One region of the Plantactinospora sp. B6F1 genome, then DNA from elsewhere that is predicted to be linked to it. Evidence: riboswitches for the same ligand, from Rfam matches in the RefSeq annotation. Region 1 holds a riboswitch; the other holds the start of a gene.

Region 1 (11,773 bases):
CAGAAGGCCGCGTATCCCGGCTTTGCCGACTACGAGCGGAAGACCACCCGCCAGATCCCGGTCGTCGTACTGGAACCTGCCCCGCGAGCATGATGACCACGAGGATGTGGCCGTGCGTTCCGGCCGGCCCTCCTACGAGGAATCCGCCAAGGCCGCACAGCGCCTGCAAGAGCCAACCGACCCGAGCGGCACGGGCCTGAGACGAATGCTTAGTTGCGAGCCGAGTTCGCTGAAGCCGAGCAAGCAGGGGTTGCCGAATCGCTGCTCGGACCTGTCGCAGGTGTCCGCCGGCCCCGCCCGGGTAAGTACCTACGGGTACGCGGTGTCTGGATCCGTCTGGAGACCGAGGGCGGCGCAGCCATCCGTTCCTACCGTGGAATCAGCCGCCCGTCTGAACGAAGCAGAGGAGACGTCGATGAGCCGCAAGCTCACCCGCCCCCGGGACAACCGCATGATCGCCGGTGTCTGCGCCGGCCTGGCTCGCCGCTTCGGCATGTCCGCCGGAATGATGCGGCTGCTCTTCGTCCTCTCGCTGCTGCTTCCCGGCACGCAGGTGGTCATCTACCTGGCGCTCTGGATCATCATGCCGAACGAGGACCGTTACTACGCCGGAACGCACTGACAGTGGGACGGTCGACTTCCGAGCCGGATACCTGACGATCTCCCCGCCCTGAAGGACGGGGATTCCCTCCGTGCTGCGCGCGGAACGCGCGGCGCCCGGGTGGATTTCTACTTCGTTGCGCGGTGCCGGCACGAGTGCCGGTGTCCGCGCCGAGCCGCCTGAACAGATCCTTGAAACCGCAGGTCACAGCCGCTTTGACTGACGCAGTTTGGTCGACAACGATGTATGTACTCGCGAGTCCACCAGATGAGAGAAGGTGGTAAGACTCATGTCCAAGAACGAAGTCAAGGTGCCGGTGCGCGAGACGCGCAAGCCGCGGAAGGTAGAGATCCGGAAGCTCGACAAGATCGAGACGACCGTGCTCTGCAACGGAGCGAGCGCCTGACCGTTGCCCGGTCGAAGGCTGGGCCGGCGCCGACGTGTGCGGCGTCGGCCCGACGGTTAGGGATGCGGGTGGCGCATGCAGAAGCCGCGGGTGAAGTCTGAGCACGAGCCGTACCGACTGGCCGATGGCCGGATCCGGATCGGGGGCGGAGTATTCGGGATTGCGGCCGAGATCTCCGACGCCGACGGCGTGGCCTGGGCCACGCTGCAGGCTATGGACGGTACCCGTAGCCTGGACGAGATAGCGGCCTATGTGTGCGAGCAACACCCTTGGCTGTCTACACAGGAAGCCGTGGCGGTAACAGACCAGCTGATCGCCTCGGGGTACGTGGAGGACGCAGCTGCTGCCGTACCGGACGCGTTGAGCCCCCGTGAACGCGAGAGGTACAGCCGCAGCCAGGCATTCTTCCGCTGGGTCGATCTGCGCCAGCAGGCCCATGGCTGGCAGGCTCAACTGAGGCTGCGCGATGCCAGCGTGCTGGTACTCGGCCTGGGCGGGACCGGTGCCACCGCGGCGTGGGCGTTGGCGGCTTCCGGGGTCGGACGACTCCATTGCGTCGACGCTGACGTCGTCGAGTTGTCGAATCTCAACCGGCAGATGCTGTACACCGAGAGCGACGTCGGCCGGGCAAAGGTCGACGTCGCGGTGGAACGCCTGCGCCGGTTCAACTCGGATATCGCGGTGACCGGCGAGCGGTTGCGGGTGACAGCGCCAGAGGATCTGACAAAGCTGCTGGTCGGGTGCGATGTGCTTGCCCTGTGCGCGGATGAGCCCCGGGGCGCCGACGGGATCCGGGCGTGGACGAACCGTGCCTGCGCCGCTGCCGGCGTTCCCTGGGTCGGCGCCGGATACAACGGACCGCTGGTGACGGTCGGTACTTTCACGCCCGGCGGCGGAGCCTGTTACGAGTGCCTGGTGAACTCCGAGCGCGAACGGCAACGTGCGCAGGCCGAGCGCGACGAGGCGTCGATGGACTTCGTGCTGGGGTTGGGCGGCCCCGGCGTGATGGCCGCCTCGGCGGGAATCTCGGGCCATCTCGTCGGGCACGCGGTGATTGCGGTCCTCACCGGGGCGCCGGAGCTCCCGACCGGCTGCGTCTACGGAGTCAACCTGGTGGCGCCTGATCATCTGGTCATGACGGGGTCCCCTGGCCGGCAACCTGGCTGCCCCGTCTGCGGATGACCACGATGATCATCGAGGGATCGTCCGCGGTACGGCTCCATGAGCTGCATATCCGGCCCGATGGCGACGAGTGGGTCGTAGGTCGGATCGACATCGGGGAGTTTGTGGCCCTACCCGTCGTCGGGGTGCGCGCCATCGATCTCCTCCGCGAGGGTTGCAGCGTCGAGGTGAGTCAGGATCGCCTAGTAGCGGAAGGACTCGGCGAGATCGATGTCGCGGACTTCGTCACCGAGCTTGCCGAACTAGGGTTTGTGGCCGCGATCGATGGGCGCGAGGTGGCGTCGTTGCCGCCGATTCGGCCAACCTTCCCCTGGCTGCGGCCAGCCCACACCCGGTGGGTGCAGGGCCGCGCGATACGCGTCATCGTCGGCGTCGTGATCGCCGCAGGGCTGATCGCGGCGGTCACGCATCCTCACCTGCTCCCAACGCCCGAGGTGATGGTGTGGAGCACCAGCGGCAGCCTGGTGCTCCTCGGGCAGGCCATCCTGTTCTGGACGTTGATCTTCATTCACGAGTTGGCTCACCTGGCCGCTGCGCGAGCCGTCGGCGTTCCGGGCCGGATTCGGTTGAGTACACGCCTCCATTTCCTCGTCGCCCAGACGGATGTGACCGGAATCTGGGCCGCGAATCGAACGCAACGGATGACCGTCTACCTGGCAGGTATGGCGCTCGACGCCTCAATCGCATCGATCGCGACGCTGGTCGTAGTGGTGGCGAACCCAACCACGGCGGTGCACCGGATTTCCGCTATCGTCCTGCTGAGTGAGGTTCTCCTGCTCGCCCCGCAACTCCTGATATTCATGCGGACCGACCTCTATTTCGTACTGCAGGACCTCACTCGCTCGCGCAACCTGTACGCAGACGGTTCCGCTTTCGCGACGTACCTCGCCGGGAGGCTGTGGCGAAGGTCGGCGGCGATCGATGATCCGAGCCGGCAGCTGCCACGCGGCGAGCGTCGTGCGGTGCGCGGCTACACCGTGCTGCTCGTCGTCGGTACGGCAGCATGCCTGGGCGTCGCCGTCGGCGTGAGTCTGCCGGTTGCCCTCCATCTGATCTGGCAGGCTGTCCATGCGTTGAGCGCCGGCAGCGCCTGGCTGGAGATCGCCGATGCCCTCGCCACGATCCTCGTGGTCGTCGGTTTCCAACTCCTCTGGTGCCGGCTCTGGTGGCGTCGGCACGGGGCACGGATCCGCCGGTGGACCAGCGACACGGCCGCGCACCTCACCCGTCGGTCTACGGCTGGACGTAGGTGACGGTCACCTGCTCGTAGCCGAGTGACCGGAGCATCTGGTCCAGCATCTTCCGGGTGTTCTCCTGGGCGCGCTCGCCGAGCCCGCTGCTCTTGGCCGCCTCGCCGATCTTCTGCTCGGCCTTGAGATAGACCTGCCGCTGCCGGTTCGGGTCGCCGCCGAAGACCTCACCGAGATGGTTGAGTATGCCGCGATCCTCGGCGAAGATGTAGCTCCGCTCCAGGTCGAGGTTGACCTCGCCGAGCTGCGGTGCCGGCAGCTTGATCTCCACCGACTTCCGGTCCTCGGAAACCACCACCGCGTCGTCACCGAGCGCTCCGAAGTCGACGTACGCGTCGACGGTGCCGGCCCCGACGAAGAGGGTCCGCTCGCCGAGGAGGAAGTCCGGGACGTACTTCCGGTCGTTCTCCAGGTCGACGACGACCTCGAAGTTGCCCTCCGCCGCGACGAACCGGCTGAGGTCCTGGATCGACTTCAGCAGCGGCGGCTGGCTGCGGTCGGTCTGCTCCTTGGCGAACGGATTACGCCAGTCCGGCAGGATCCCGCTGACCTGCACGCCGAGCACCAGCACGGCGACCACGCCGATGATGCCGACCAGGACGAACACGCCACGGCCCCACCGGCTGCCGCCCGACGGCTCCGGGTCGGACTGCTCCGGTCGCGCCTCGTCCGCGTCGAACGGCCGGGTGTCGTCGTGCGTCGTGCCGTCGGCCCAGGGGTCGGCCGGGCCGGGCGGCGTGGCCTGCCCCTTCGCATAGCCGGGGAACTCACGCGTGGGCTGGTTGACATCGCCTTCTCGGGACATCGGCCCTCACCGTCCTTGTCCAAAGGAGCATCTGAGGAAAACGGTACGGCCCCGGTACGACACCCGCGAGTCGAGCCTTACCGACCCGGATCGGCCGGACGTTCACGCAGCTCAGGAGGCTACTGTCCGCCCCTGCGGCGCCAAGGACCGGCCCAGACCATCAAGGCTGTTGCGGAACTGTTCCGGTGGAGGCGATGAACGCGCACCACGCGGCCGAGGTGAACGTCAGCACCGGGCCGCCCTGGTCTTTGCTGTCCCGGACCATGACCACACGGGGCGCTGTGGCGACCTCGACGCAGTTGCCGCTTGAGCCGGACCTAGTGCTCTTGCGCCAAATGACGCGAGCCATGCCGTGCCCTCCTAGGTGCTCAGGTCTGCCGCAATCGCACGCAGCGTATCTCGCGTGGGCTTGGGTGCCAGCGCAAGGGCTTGCAGTTGCTCGTGTGCCGCGGCGTACGCCGTAACCTCCCCAGGCTGTTCCAGGTACAGCGCTCCGGTCAGAGTGTCGACGTACACCATCCGGTCTTCGGCCGCGTCCGGGTACGGGGCCGGCATCGGCGGGAAGTCGAGGATCACAAAGCTGCCGTCGAAGCCCACTCCGGCCGCGTAGGGAAGTAACTGAATGTGGACGTTGCTCCGGGTCGAGTCTTCGACCAGCCGGTTGAGCTGCCGTTGCAGTACCTCGGGACCGCCGACCATCCGGCGAGCCGCACCCTCGTCGATGACCACCCGCAGCATCGGTGGATCGTCGCCCGTCAGAATGGCTTGCCGCTCCATCCGTAGTGAGACTTGTCGTTCCACCTCGCCGTCTTGCATCGGGACGGGGGCGCCCTGGAATGCTGCCCGCGCATACTCCTCGGTCTGCAGCAGGCCGGGGACCATCTGGCACTCGTAGGTCCGAATGACGGATGCCTCTGACTCCATCCCGACGTATGCGGCGAACCAGTCCGGCAAGACGTCGCTGTACCGCTGCCACCATCCGCGTTGCTTCGCTTGCCGGGCCACCGTGATCACGGCTTCGGCCTGGTCACCCTCCACGCCGTACAGCGTCAGGAGCGCCCGTACGTCGTTCGGATGTGGGCGGACCTCGGCTGTCTCGATCCGGCTGAGCCAACTCGCGTCGTGATCAACGCGCCTCGCGGCTTCTGATGACGAGATCCCTGCCCGCTCGCGGAGCTGGCGCAGGGTCAGCGCCAGGCGCCGCCGCCTGACGGTAGGGCTCTGGCGTTGACGCATGCCGTCATCTTGCCATGCGGAAAACCTGAGTGCTGATCACAAAATGCGATCCGCATTTTTGTAATCCGCATATTGCGGATCGCTCTTTTGCGTGGGACGGTGATGCCGGGTGCGGTGGTCGGATGACCAACCCGAAGGCCCGGCCACCGCGCTCCCGACCGACGGGAGGTCCGGGCGTGTTCTTGATCCGCTGGTGCTTGCGGGAGTTCATGCTGTGGGCACGCAGGCGACACGGGCCGGTGTGGTCACATCTCCACGACCGAGGGTTCTGTCGGTGCGGGGACGACTGGCCGTGTCGTCAGTACGGGGAGGCGTGGTACCGGAGTGCGCGGCGCAGCCGGGTCAAGGACTACCGGTGGCATGAAGGCCGCTGGGTGCGGGTCCGATGAACCGCGCGCCCGTGCCCGGGGACGTGATCGGGGTCGGTGCAGCGGCCAGCGTTCAGTTCGGGGGAGAACGGAAGTTGAGAATGCGGGTCGTCGCGGTGGACTTCCGCGCGACCTACTACGGGTATGCCTGGATCGCCGGCTACATGCTCGACCGGGACGGCATGGCGATTGACAAGCGGGAGATCTTCGTCCAAGTCGCCGGACTGGTGCTGTTGCGACCTGCGGCAAGGCGCACCTGACCCGCGCTGCCTCCGACCCCTGATGTCGTTCGGCTGGAACGGCGGCCGCTGCCGACGAGTCGTGCGGGTCGGTCGCCGGGGCGATCACTCCCCGGGTCGGCGGGGTCGGCCCGACCACCGTGGCGATGCTGTTCCACAACGCCGTCGAACTGGCCGAGCGGCAGAGCTGTCAGTAGTCGATGTAGACGCGGACCCGCATGCCAGGCTGACACATGATCGTTGAGTACCCACGTTCTCGGAGCTCCCCGCGGGTACGCTGCCCCCGGCGGCCGTGACTGGCGTCGGGTGGAGCACCACCGGGAAGCGGACGCCGGACTCGACTCCGTCGCCGTACGCCTGGGTGTCGGGGCTTTCCCCGTCGAGAGGAAGCCCCGTGCCCATGTCCGAGACCCGCACCGAGGCCGCGACCCACACCGCCCGGCTCCTGCCCGGCGCCCCCGTCGCCGAGGCGGTCTTCGCCGACGTGACCGTCCGGGTCGCCGCACTGCGCCGCAGCGGTGTCGCGCCGAGCCTGGCGACGATCCTGGTCGGCGACGACTCCGCCAGCGCCGGCTACATCCGGATGAAGCAGCAGCGCGCCGCCGACCTCGGCTTCGCCTCACCCCACGTCCACCTGCCCGGCAGCGCGAGCCAGGCCGACCTGCTCCGGGCGATCCGCGAGTTCAACGAGGACCCGACGGTGCACGCCATCCTGGTCCAGCACCCCACCCCGGCCCACCTCGACTATCCGGCGGCGGTCCTCGCGATCACCCCGGCCAAGGATGTCGACGGGCTGCACCCCGAGAACCTGGGCCGGCTCGCCGCCGGGCTGCCCGGCCCGGTGCCGTGCACCCCGGCCGGAATCGAGGCGCTGCTCGCCTTCCACGAGATCCCGGTCGCCGGTCGCGACGTGGTGATCCTCGGTCGCGGTACGACCCTGGGCCGCCCGCTCTCCCTGCTGCTGGGTCGGAAGCGACCGACCGCCGACGCGGCGGTGACCGTCGTACACAGTGGGGTGCCCGGCTGGGAGCGGCACACCCGGCGGGCCGACATCGTGGTCGCCGCGGTGGGCGTACCCGGAATCGTGCGGCCGGAGCACCTGCGGCCCGGCGCGGTCGCGATCGGCGGCGGTGTCCGCTACCGGGGACGGCGGCTGCTGCCCGACCTCGACGAGTCGTGCGCGTCGGTCGCCGGGGCGATCACTCCCCGGGTCGGCGGGGTCGGCCCGACCACCGTGGCGATGCTGTTCCGCAACGCCGTCGAACTGGCCGAGCGGCAGACCACCGCTTCGATGGGTGATCTGAAACACCTCGACCGATAGGTTCGAGGTGCAGCGAATCGACGGCGGCCGGCGTTAGGAACGCGGAGGAGGAGCCTGATGGCCCACGGTGCGTTCAGCGACGCCGAGGAGTTCGCTCGGGCGCGGTTGGACGCTTTGCGGCGGTTCGCGTACCTGATCAGCGGCAGCGCGGCCGAGGCGGACGACCTGGCCCAGATCGCGGTGGTCGAGGTCTGGCAGCGGTGGCCGAAGGCCGGCCAGAACCCCGAGGCATACGCGAGACAGGTGATCGTGACCCGCAACGTGAGCCGGTGGCGGCGGTGGCGCCGGGAGGTGCTGACCGACGACATCGAGCACCGGCCCGACGACCCGGCCGCGACCGCGGTGGGCAACGGCGCGCTGTGGCAGGCGTTGCAGCAGCTCGGCAAGGCGGAACGGACGGTCGTGGTGCTGCACGTGCTGTACCGGTACACGTTCAGCGAGATCGCCGGCATCTGCGACGAGCCTCCGGGCACGGTTTCCAGCCGGTACGCGAGGGCCAAGCGCGTGCTGCGGGCGCACCTGGCGCCCGCACAGTCGACGATTCGGAGCGGACGTGGTTGACGAGGAAGGTCCGGTGGACCAGCGGCTGGCCGAGGAGCTGGCCGTCACCCTGACCCAGGCCCAGGATGCCCTGCCGGCGAGCGCTCCCGGTGCGCTCGCGGCGATCCGCCGGCGCTACCGGCGCAGGCGTCGGCAGCGGGCCGGGTTGGCCAGTCTGGCGGTGGCGGTGCTGGTGATGGCCGTGACCCTGACCGGCGCGCAACTGCTCCGGGCGGTGCCGTCGGTGCCGACGGCCGACGATGCGGTGCAGGGGACGATCCGGGTCTGGGCGATCACCCAGCCGGGCACCGAGCCCGCGCTGCGCAGGTTGGTGAATCGGTACAACCGCGGCGCCGAGGTCGACGTGGATCTGACCACCTTCGGCAACGAGGAGTACAAGGAGAGGCTGGCCAGCGGAATCGGCTCGCCGGACGGCCCGGACGTCTTCGCCAGTTGGGGTGGCGCGACCCTGGCCGGGCTGGCCCGGGACGGGCTGCTCGTCGACCTGACCCCGATGTGGAACGAACCCGCCGTCGCCGACCGGTTCCTGCCCAGCGCGCTGGCCGGCGGCATGGTGGACGGTCGGCAGTACGGCATCCCGATGGGCGGCACCCACCCGGTGGTGCTCTTCTACCACAAGGGCGTCTTCGAAGAGGCCGGCGTGCGGCCGCCACGCAGCTACGCCGAGTTGCTCTCCCTGGTGGAGACGTTCCAGGCCCGGAAGATCACCCCGATCGCGCTCGGCGGCGCCCAGGGCTGGACCGAGCTGATGTGGGTGATGTACCTCGCCGAGCGGCTCGGCGGCCCGGGCATCACCGCTGACATCGTCGCCGGCCGCCCCGGCGCCTGGTCGAAGCCGGCGGTGATCCAGGCGCTGCGCGAGGCGCAGGCACTCGCGCAGCGGGGCGCCTTCGGTACCGACTTCGCCACGACCGGCTACGACGACGGCGCAGCGCCCGGGCTGCTGGCCCGCGGCCGGGCCGCGATGCAGCTGATGGGGACCTGGGAGTACCCGACCCAGCTAGCCCGGAACCCGAGGTTCGTCGCCGAGGGCGAGCTGGGTTTCGTGCCGTTCCCGGCGGTCGCCGGCGGGGTCGGGAACCCCGCCGACCTGGTCGGGGTGCCGACCCACTACTTCTCGGTGGTCGCCGGCAGCCGGCAGTCGGCGGCGCTGGAGTTCGTCCGGACCGTCGCCTCGGACGACTACCTGGACGCGCTGGCCGCCGACGGCGAGGTGCCGCCGGTGACCGACGCGGCCGACCGGCTGCGGGGAACCGAGCACGCCGGGTTCGGCAGCGCGGTGCACGAACTGGTCACCGCGGCTCCGTCGTACGGGCTGGCCTGGGACCAGGCGCTGGAGCCGGCGGCCGCGACGGCGCTCCTCGACAACCTGCGCCGGCTGTTCCAGGCGGAACTCACCCCGGAGCAGTTCGTGGCGGCGATGGCGGAGGTCGACTGAGCACCACCTCCGGTCCAATTAGCATCTCTGGCCCCCTTGAGGAAGATCGAACCGCCGCTGCAAAGTGTCGGATCTCTGACAGTTGTTTCGGCAGCAAACCCGGGGCCGACCCGCGTTCCGGTAGGGATCGACGTGCATCCGTCCGCCGCGCGCCGATCCCCGCCGGTCCCGGCCGGCGGCTGACGAACCACATCCTGGAGGCCTTGTTTCGATGAGAAAACTTCGGATAGCTCTGGCCGGCGTGCTCGCGGTCGGTGTGATCTACACGGTCGGGCCGTCGACCGCCACCGCGGCCCCGGCCCAGGCGCCACTCGCCGTCGCACAGGCCAAGGGCGGCAACTCCGCCGCACACGCACACGGACCCGGCCGGACGTCCACGGACCTGCCGCTGCGGGTGCTGGCCAGGAAGCACGGCCTGGGCGTCGGTACCGCGATCGACATGGCCGCCCTGGAGTCCGATGCCGTGTACCGCGAGCGGGCAGCCCGGGAGTTCTCCGCGGTCACCGCCGAGAACGTCATGAAGTGGGCCGAGCTGGAGCCGACCCGGGGCCAGTACAACTGGGGCCCGGCCGACGAGCTGGTCGAGTTCGCCCGGCGCAACGGGCAGAAGGTGCACGGCCACACCCTGCTCTGGCACAGCCAGGCCCCCGCCTGGCTGACCGACGGCGTCGCCGACGGCTCGATCGACTCCGCCGAACTGCGCACCATCGTGCGCAACCACATCACCACCGTGGTGAAGCACTTCCGGGGCAAGGTCCGGGCCTGGGACGTGGTCAACGAGGCGTTCACCGACGGCGACGCCCCGGTGCTCCGGGACACCATCTTTCGCCAGCACCTCGGCCCCAACTACATCGCCGACGCGCTGCGCTGGGCACACGCGGCCGACCCGCGGGCCAAGCTCTACCTCAACGACTACGCCATCGACAACATCAACCCGAAGAGCACCGCCTACTACGAGCTGGCCAAGCAGCTCCGCAAGCAGCGGGTACCGCTGCACGGCATGGGCTTCCAGGGCCACCTCGACCTCCAGTACCCGCTGCCGATCGACGCCCCGCAGAACCTGGCCCGGTTCGACAAGCTCGGCCTGGAGACCGCGTTCACCGAGGTCGACGTGCGGTTCTTCCTGCCGGTCGACACCTACAAGGAGGCCGGGCAGGTCGGTAGCTTCAACACCCTGCTCCAGGCCTGCCTGCTCACCCCGCGCTGCGTGATGTTCACCGTGTGGGGCTTCACCGACAAGTACTCCTGGGTTCCCGGCTTCTTCGACGGCCAGGGCTCGGCCACCCCGTTGGACGAGAACTTCCAGCCCAAGGCCGCCTACCGGGGCCTCCAGCAGGTACTCGCCGTCGCCTCCGGCTCCAACGGCAGGCGCGGCTTCTAGGAGGTCGGTCGGGAACGGGTCCTGCCCGTGCCCGTTCCCGGCCGCCTCGCCACCAGCAGCCATCCCACCACCACCCGGTCTCCGGCCGGTCCGGTTTCCCACGGCCGGGCCGGCCGGAGCGGGCCTACTCCGCCCAGCGGGTGTTCGGCCGGGGCATCTTCTCGCCGTTGACGAAGATGTCCGTCTTCTCGTCGAAGAACGCCACCATCCCGGCGATCGGCTGGATCAGCTGGCTGGGAAAGTCGTACGCCCAGGCCACGTCCTGGTGTGTGGTGTCGCCGACCCGGACCGACCAGTAGTTGCTGGTCCGACCCTTGTACGGGCAGACGGTCGCGGTCTCGGTGGGAATCAGCCGCCCGAGGTCCACCTCGGCGCGGTTCAGGTAGTAACGGGTGGGTACGCCCGTCTCGAAGACCAGCACCGGCGACTGCGACTCGGCCAGGACCTGCCCGGCGATCTCCACCCGGACCCGCCGGGTCGACCGCAGCGCGTCGATCCGGGTGTACGGGTCGCGCGGGTGCACGTAGACCTCCTCGTCCTCCTCGAACCAGGTGTCCAGGGCGTCCCACTCGAAGCGCACCATGTTGGCCAGCCCCTCGACCGACTTCTCGGTGTGCACCCGGACGGAGCCGGGCCGGTAGCTGTCACCCACCTGGAGGCCGTACTGCCGGGCGGCACCCCCGCTGAACTGCTGGACGTCGTGCTCGTCGACCAGCAGGTCCTCGCGGACGTCGGCGAGCGGGATGTAGTAGTGCGGGTAGTGCTGCCATTCCCAGACGTACCGGGCGCTGCTCGTGTCGAGGACCCACTCGCCGTTCAGTAGGGCGCGGATGCGCCGGGGACAGGGTTCGATGTGGTCGATCGGGACGATCGCGCGTGGATAGAGGGACATCAGCTTCCTCTCTCCGCCGGTGCCGCCCCGGCCGGGACGGTGGTGAGTTCCCAGGCCGCACCGATCAGTCCGACGTGCGAGAACGCCTGCGGA
Region 2 (5,517 bases), on a different contig from region 1:
CAGCGGCTGGGCGTACTCCCGGTCGATCCGGTCCCGGACGCGACGCAGCCGAACGAGGTCGCGCAGGTGCTGCGTCTCGGCTGGTGTGCTGTTCACCAGCCGAATCGTGCCATAGCGTGCCGAAGTTTGCCCAGTCGAGGGCTGCCTGCGGCGTCGCTGCGGCGGCGTTGCCGGGTCGGGTCACAGGCCGCCGGCGACCCGGAGTACCGCACCGGTGGTGTAGGAGGCGCCGTCGCCGAGGAGCCAGACGATCGCGGCGGCGATCTCGTCGGCTCGGCCGGCGCGGCCGAGCGGGATCCGGCTGGCGACCCGCTGTGCCCGGTCGGGTACCCCGGAGATGGTGTGGATGTCGGTGTCGATGGTGCCGGGTGCGACGGTGTTGACCCGGATCCCCCGGGGGGCGAGTTCTTTGGCCAGGCCGACGGTGAGGGCGTCGGTGGCGGCCTTGGCGGCGGCGTAGTGCACGTATTCGCCGGGGCTGCCGAGGGTGGCCGCTGCCGAGGAGACGTTGACGATGGCTCCGCCGGAGGGGAACCGGCGGGCGGCCTGTTGGGCGCAGAGGATGTAGCCGATGAGGTTGACGTCGACGACGCGGCGCAGGTCGGTGAGGGTTAGGTCTTGCAATGGGCCGACCGGGCTGGTGACTCCGGCGTTGTTGACCAGGCCGGTGGGCTCGCCGAGTTGCCGGGCCGCGTCGAAGAGTCGTACCACCTGGTCGGGATCGGTGGTGTCGGCGCGGACGGCGAGGCCCCGGCGTCCGGCGGCGGTGACGTCGCGGAGTACGGCGTCGGCGGCTTCGGCGTCGCGGCGGTAGCAGAAGACGACGTCGTGTCCGGCGGTGGCGAGGTGTCGTACGGTCGCGGCGCCGATTCCGCGGCTGCCGCCGGTCACCACCGTCAGTGGAGTCATCGGTTGTCCCCCGTTGTCACTGTCCGCTCGGCTCTCGGCGTCCGCTCGGTAGTCGGTTTGCCGGCCGCCGGATCCGGTACCTGGCGATCCTGCCAGGTGTCGGCGCGGCGGGGCCGGTAGGGATCGGGCCGCTGCGTCGTTGATCTCGGACCGGTGTGTCCGTCTCGACGTTGTCGGGCCGGCCTGGTAGTAAGTCATGAATCAAACAGGTGTACGGAAGAGGGATCCGATGGCTGCCGCGCGTACCGCCGAACAGGGGTTGTCCACCGAGGAGTTACAGCAGATCAGGGACGCGTTGGCGGGTGGCCGCAAGCCGAGGGTGCTGTTCACCGAGGCGGCGGGGCAGGTTGCCGGTCAGCTGGGCCAGGTGGTGGAGTTGACCGATCCGGAGGTGTCCGAGGAGTGGGTGGTGGTCCGGTTCGGCCGGGACGAGTTGCCCTTCTCCCCCAGCGATCTGGCCATCGCCCCGAAGGGTGCGACGCGACGGGCGGCGGCCAGGGCGGAGCCGGAGCCCGAGCCGGTCGCCGAACCAGAGTTCAAGATTGTCAGGGAGCCGGTTCCGGTGGCCCGCGAGGAGGCAGCAGTGACCGCAGTGGACACTCCCCCGTCCCGTCCGGCGGACGGGGAGGGCGAGGCGAAGCCGGCCCGTCGGGCGACGAAGGCGGCTAAGCCGAAGGGTCCGGCCGGATTGACGGTCACCCTGACGTACGCGGAGGGCGAGTGGACACTGGCGGCGACGCAGGGAGCGAAGTCGTTGGCGAAGCCGTACGTGATCAAGCCGGCCGAGGCGTTGAAGATGGTGGCGTTGATCGATGTGCCAGGTGTGCACGAGGCGGTGGAGCAGATCATGGCGGTGGAACGGCGGGAGGCCGAGCAGCAGGCGGAGAAGTTGCGGGCCGAGCTGGCGGAGATCGAGGCGCGGTTGGCGGAGCTGCGCGACGCGAGCTGAGCGGCGCACCGGGGTACGGGTTGGGCATCGTTGGTCGCGGCGGGCCGGGCGGGTTGGTACGCTCGGCCCGGACCGTGACTGGCGTGCTGGGATGGGGTCAACCATCGGGAAGCGGTCCCGTCGAGTGACGTGTGCCGTGCGCCTGGGCCGATTTTCGCTGCCCAGGAGGTTTCGATGGCCCACCAGGTGTATCCGCTCGGCACGAGGTCCACAGAGTCCGTCGCGTTCGGCGCGGCATTGGACGTGGTGCGTGCGGTCGAGCCCCGGATTGCCGACGCGATCGGCGCGGAGCTGGCCGACCAGCGCGAGTCGTTGAAGTTGATCGCGGCGGAGAACTACGCGTCCACGGCGGTGCTGCTGGCGATGGGCAACTGGCTCAGCGACAAGTACGCGGAGGGCACGGTCGGCCGCCGGTTCTACGCCGGTTGTCGCAACGTCGACACGGTGGAGTCGATCGCGGCGGAGCATGCCCGGGAGTTGTTCGGTGCGGCCCACGCGTATGTGCAGCCGCATTCGGGGATCGACGCGAACCTGGTGGCGTTCTGGGCGGTGCTGGCGGACCGGGTGGAGTCGCCGGTGTTGCGGCGGGCCGGGGTGCGGCACGTGAACGATCTGACCGACCAGGACTGGGCGGTGTTGCGGCGGGAGCTGGGTGACCAGCGGATGCTGGGCATGTCGTTGGACGCGGGTGGGCATCTGACGCACGGTTTCCGGCCGAACATCTCCGGCAAGATGTTCGACCAGCGTAGTTACGGCACCGATCCGGAGACGGGGCTGCTCGACTACGACGAGGTGCGGCGGATCGCCCGGGAGTTCCGGCCGCTGATTCTGATGGCCGGCTATTCGGCGTACCCGCGCCGGGTGAACTTCAGGCTGATGCGGGAGATCGCCGACGAGGTCGGTGCGACGCTGCTGGTCGACATGGCGCACTTCGCCGGGCTGGTGGCCGGGAAGGTGTTCGCCGGTGACTTCGACCCGGTGCCGTACGCGCACCTGGTGACCACGACGACGCACAAGTCGTTGCGGGGGCCGCGCGGCGGGATGGTGTTGTGTGCGCCGGAGTTGGCCGACCAGGTGGATCGGGGTTGTCCGATGGTGCTCGGTGGCCCGTTGCCGCACGTGATGGCCGGGAAGGCGGTCGCGTTGGCGGAGGCGCGGCGGCCGGAGTTCGCGGCGTACGCGGGCCGGGTGGTGGAGAACGCGGTCGCGTTGGCGGAGGGACTACTGCGGCGGGGCGCCCGACTGGTGACCGGGGGTACGGACAACCATCTGCTGCTGGTGGACGTGTCGGGGTACGGGCTGACGGGGCGGCAGGCCGAGGCGGCGCTGTTGGATGCCGGCATCGTGACGAACCGGAACTCGGTGCCCCGGGACCCGAACGGCGCCTGGTACACCTCCGGGGTCCGGCTCGGCACGCCGGCGTTGACCACCCGGGGGCTCGGGGTGGCGGAGATGGACGAGATCGCCGGGCTGCTGCACACGGTGTTGTCGGCGACCCGGTCGGGGGTCGGGCCGGACGGTGTCCCGAGCAGGGCGCGGTACGTGCTGGACGGGGCGGTGGCGGAGCGGGTGGCCGGGCAGGCGGCCGACCTGCTGGCGGACTATCCGCTGTATCCGCTGGTCGATCTGGGCTGACTCGTCACGAGCGGTCCCGGAAAGCCGCCGTTCGCGTTCCCTGGGATCGGGGTGCGTGCCTGGGATCGTCCGCGGGTCTGGGATCGGGGTGCGGTCTGGGATCGAGGGCCTCCGGCTTTCCCGGGGCCGGGGATCTTCCGGGCCGGATGCGGTTCGGGGTGGATCGCATCCGGCCCGGTCGGCGGCTACTCCGCGTAGGGCTGGTCCTCGCCCTCCGCGCTGTACCCGAGGCTCCAGATGTAGCCGTCCGGGTCGGCGAAGGTGCCGCCGTATCCGCCCCAGGGCAGCCGGCCGGCCGGCTTGAGGACGGTGGCGCCCGCCTTCTCGGCCTCCGCCATGACTTCGTCGATCCGGGTCTCGGTGCGGACCACGTAGGTGAGGACGACTCCGCTGAAGCCGCTGCCTTCCGGGCTCGTACCCACATGCTGGGCCAGGCCGTCGCGGCTGTAGAAGCCGACGGGCGAGCCGCCGTCGGGTGCGAAGAAGATCACGTCGCCGTAGTCCTGCGCGATCTTCCAGCCGAGACCCTCGGTGTAGAACCGCTTGGACCGCTCCATGTCCCGGACGGCGAGCAGGATCGTGCTCACGTGCGCTTTCATGTCTTGTCCCCTTTCTTGTGTTTCGGTTGACCATCCGGGAGCCACGCTACGAGCGGGTTCGGGGACCGCGCTTCTTGAATCCTGATCAGCCGGCGGTGGTGGTCCCGGCGTAGGCGAGGCGTTCGCGTGCCTCGGCGAGGTCCTCGTCGGTCGGGTCGTCGTCCTGGGTGAGGTTCCGCCGCCAGTAGCCGGTGAAATCGATCGCCTGTTTCGGCAGGCCCCGGTCGTCGACGAGGTGCCGGCGCAGGGCGCGTACGGTGCCGGCCTCGCCGGCCAGCCAGGCGAGGACGGAGCCGGCCGGGAAGGTCGCGGACCGTACGGCGTCGAGGAGGCGGCGCCCGTGTGCGGTGGGCGGGTTGTCGCGGTGCAGCCAGTGCAGGGTGAGGTCGGCCGGGGTGTCGAGGTGCTGCTCCTCGGCCCGGTCGGGGATCTCGACGAAGGCGTGTGCCCGGGTGCCGGCGGGCAGCGCCTCGACGATGGTGCCGAGCGCCGGCAGCGCCGACTCGTCGGCGGCGAGCAGCAGCCAGTCGGTGGTGCCGAGCGGGAGGGGACGGGCGAAGACCGGGGATGGGCCGAACATGCCGAGGGTGTCGCCGGGGGTGGCGGAGGCGGCCCACCGGGTCGCGGGGCCGGCGTTGTCGTGCAGGGCGAAGTCGATGTCGATCAGGTTGCCGTGCGGGTGGTGTGCCCGGATGGTGTAGCTGCGGGTCCAGGGGCGGACGGGTGCGGGAAGGTCGGCGAAGCCGGCGTACCACCGCCACAGGTCGGGGTCGGGGTCGGGAAGCCGGGGGCGGTCTTGTCCGGGTCTCGGGAAGTAGAGCTTCACCTGCTGGTCGGGTCCGTCGAACTCGCCGGTGCGGTGCGGTGCGGGCCGGGCGGTCGGCGGTCACCGGGGGATGTTGGCGACGCCGATCCGCTTGCGGAACACCCAGTAGGTCCAGCCCTGGTAGGCGAGGACGACGGGGGTGAAGAAGGCGGCCACCCAGGTCATCACCTTCAGGGTGTAGGGGCTGGAGGCGGCGTTGGCGACGGTGAGGGTGCCGGCCGGGTCGGTGGTCGACGGCAGCACGGTCGGGAAGAGTGCGGAGAACAGGGTGGCGACGGTCAGCCCGATCGCGGCGGCGGTGCCGAGGAAGGCCCAGCCCTCCCGGCGTACCCGGGTGGCGGCCAGCATGCCGGCCAGGGCGAGCGCGGCGGCCACGGCGAGGCCGACGGCGGCCGGGGTGTGCCGGATGGAGAGGCTGACGGCCAGGAACGCGGCGGTGAGCGCGGCGGTGGCCGTGCCGGCCCGGACGGCGAGCCGGCCGGCCCGGGTCCGGATCTCGCCGGTGGTCTTGAGGGCGAGGAAGACGGCGCCGTGCGTGACGAACAGCGCCGTCGTGGTCGCCCCACCGAGCAGGGCGTACGGGTTGAGCAGGTCGAGCG

The links. A riboswitch is a leader RNA that binds a small molecule or an ion and turns the genes downstream of it on or off. The one in region 1 is predicted to bind ZMP and ZTP.
Positions count from the first base shown of each region.
Region 2: linked by a shared signal. The riboswitch ahead of ABNF97_RS18790 (glycine hydroxymethyltransferase) and the one ahead of ABNF97_RS09645 (tetrahydrofolate dehydrogenase/cyclohydrolase catalytic domain-containing protein) in region 1 are both predicted to bind ZMP and ZTP.

Region 1 is NZ_JBEEAC010000005.1:68,598-80,370, reverse strand. It holds gene ABNF97_RS09690 (nitroreductase/quinone reductase family protein) at 1-93, shown strand, start outside; gene ABNF97_RS09685 (PspC domain-containing protein) at 416-622, shown strand; gene ABNF97_RS09680 (ThiF family adenylyltransferase) at 1,083-2,189, shown strand; gene ABNF97_RS09675 (hypothetical protein) at 2,186-3,442, shown strand; gene ABNF97_RS09670 (DUF4230 domain-containing protein) at 3,423-4,244, opposite strand; gene ABNF97_RS09665 (DUF397 domain-containing protein) at 4,405-4,593, opposite strand; gene ABNF97_RS09660 (Scr1 family TA system antitoxin-like transcriptional regulator) at 4,605-5,480, opposite strand; gene ABNF97_RS09655 (hypothetical protein) at 5,866-6,108, shown strand; partial or broken gene ABNF97_RS09650 (bifunctional 5,10-methylenetetrahydrofolate dehydrogenase/5,10-methenyltetrahydrofolate cyclohydrolase) at 6,162-6,284, shown strand; ZMP/ZTP riboswitch at 6,370-6,457, shown strand; gene ABNF97_RS09645 (tetrahydrofolate dehydrogenase/cyclohydrolase catalytic domain-containing protein) at 6,488-7,408, shown strand; gene ABNF97_RS09640 (sigma-70 family RNA polymerase sigma factor) at 7,466-7,969, shown strand; gene ABNF97_RS09635 (extracellular solute-binding protein) at 7,962-9,407, shown strand; gene ABNF97_RS09630 (endo-1,4-beta-xylanase) at 9,619-10,788, shown strand; gene ABNF97_RS09625 (DUF427 domain-containing protein) at 10,913-11,680, opposite strand; gene ABNF97_RS09620 (glycoside hydrolase family 15 protein) at 11,680-11,773, opposite strand, start outside.
Region 2 is NZ_JBEEAC010000014.1:6,928-12,444, forward strand. It holds gene ABNF97_RS18775 (helix-turn-helix domain-containing protein) at 1-96, opposite strand, end outside; gene ABNF97_RS18780 (SDR family oxidoreductase) at 181-909, opposite strand; gene ABNF97_RS18785 (hypothetical protein) at 1,139-1,858, shown strand; ZMP/ZTP riboswitch at 1,923-2,013, shown strand; gene ABNF97_RS18790 (glycine hydroxymethyltransferase) at 2,033-3,493, shown strand; gene ABNF97_RS18795 (VOC family protein) at 3,679-4,092, opposite strand; gene ABNF97_RS18800 (siderophore-interacting protein) at 4,178-4,672, opposite strand; partial or broken gene ABNF97_RS18805 (siderophore-interacting protein) at 4,670-4,924, opposite strand; gene cydB (cytochrome d ubiquinol oxidase subunit II) at 4,979-5,517, opposite strand, start outside.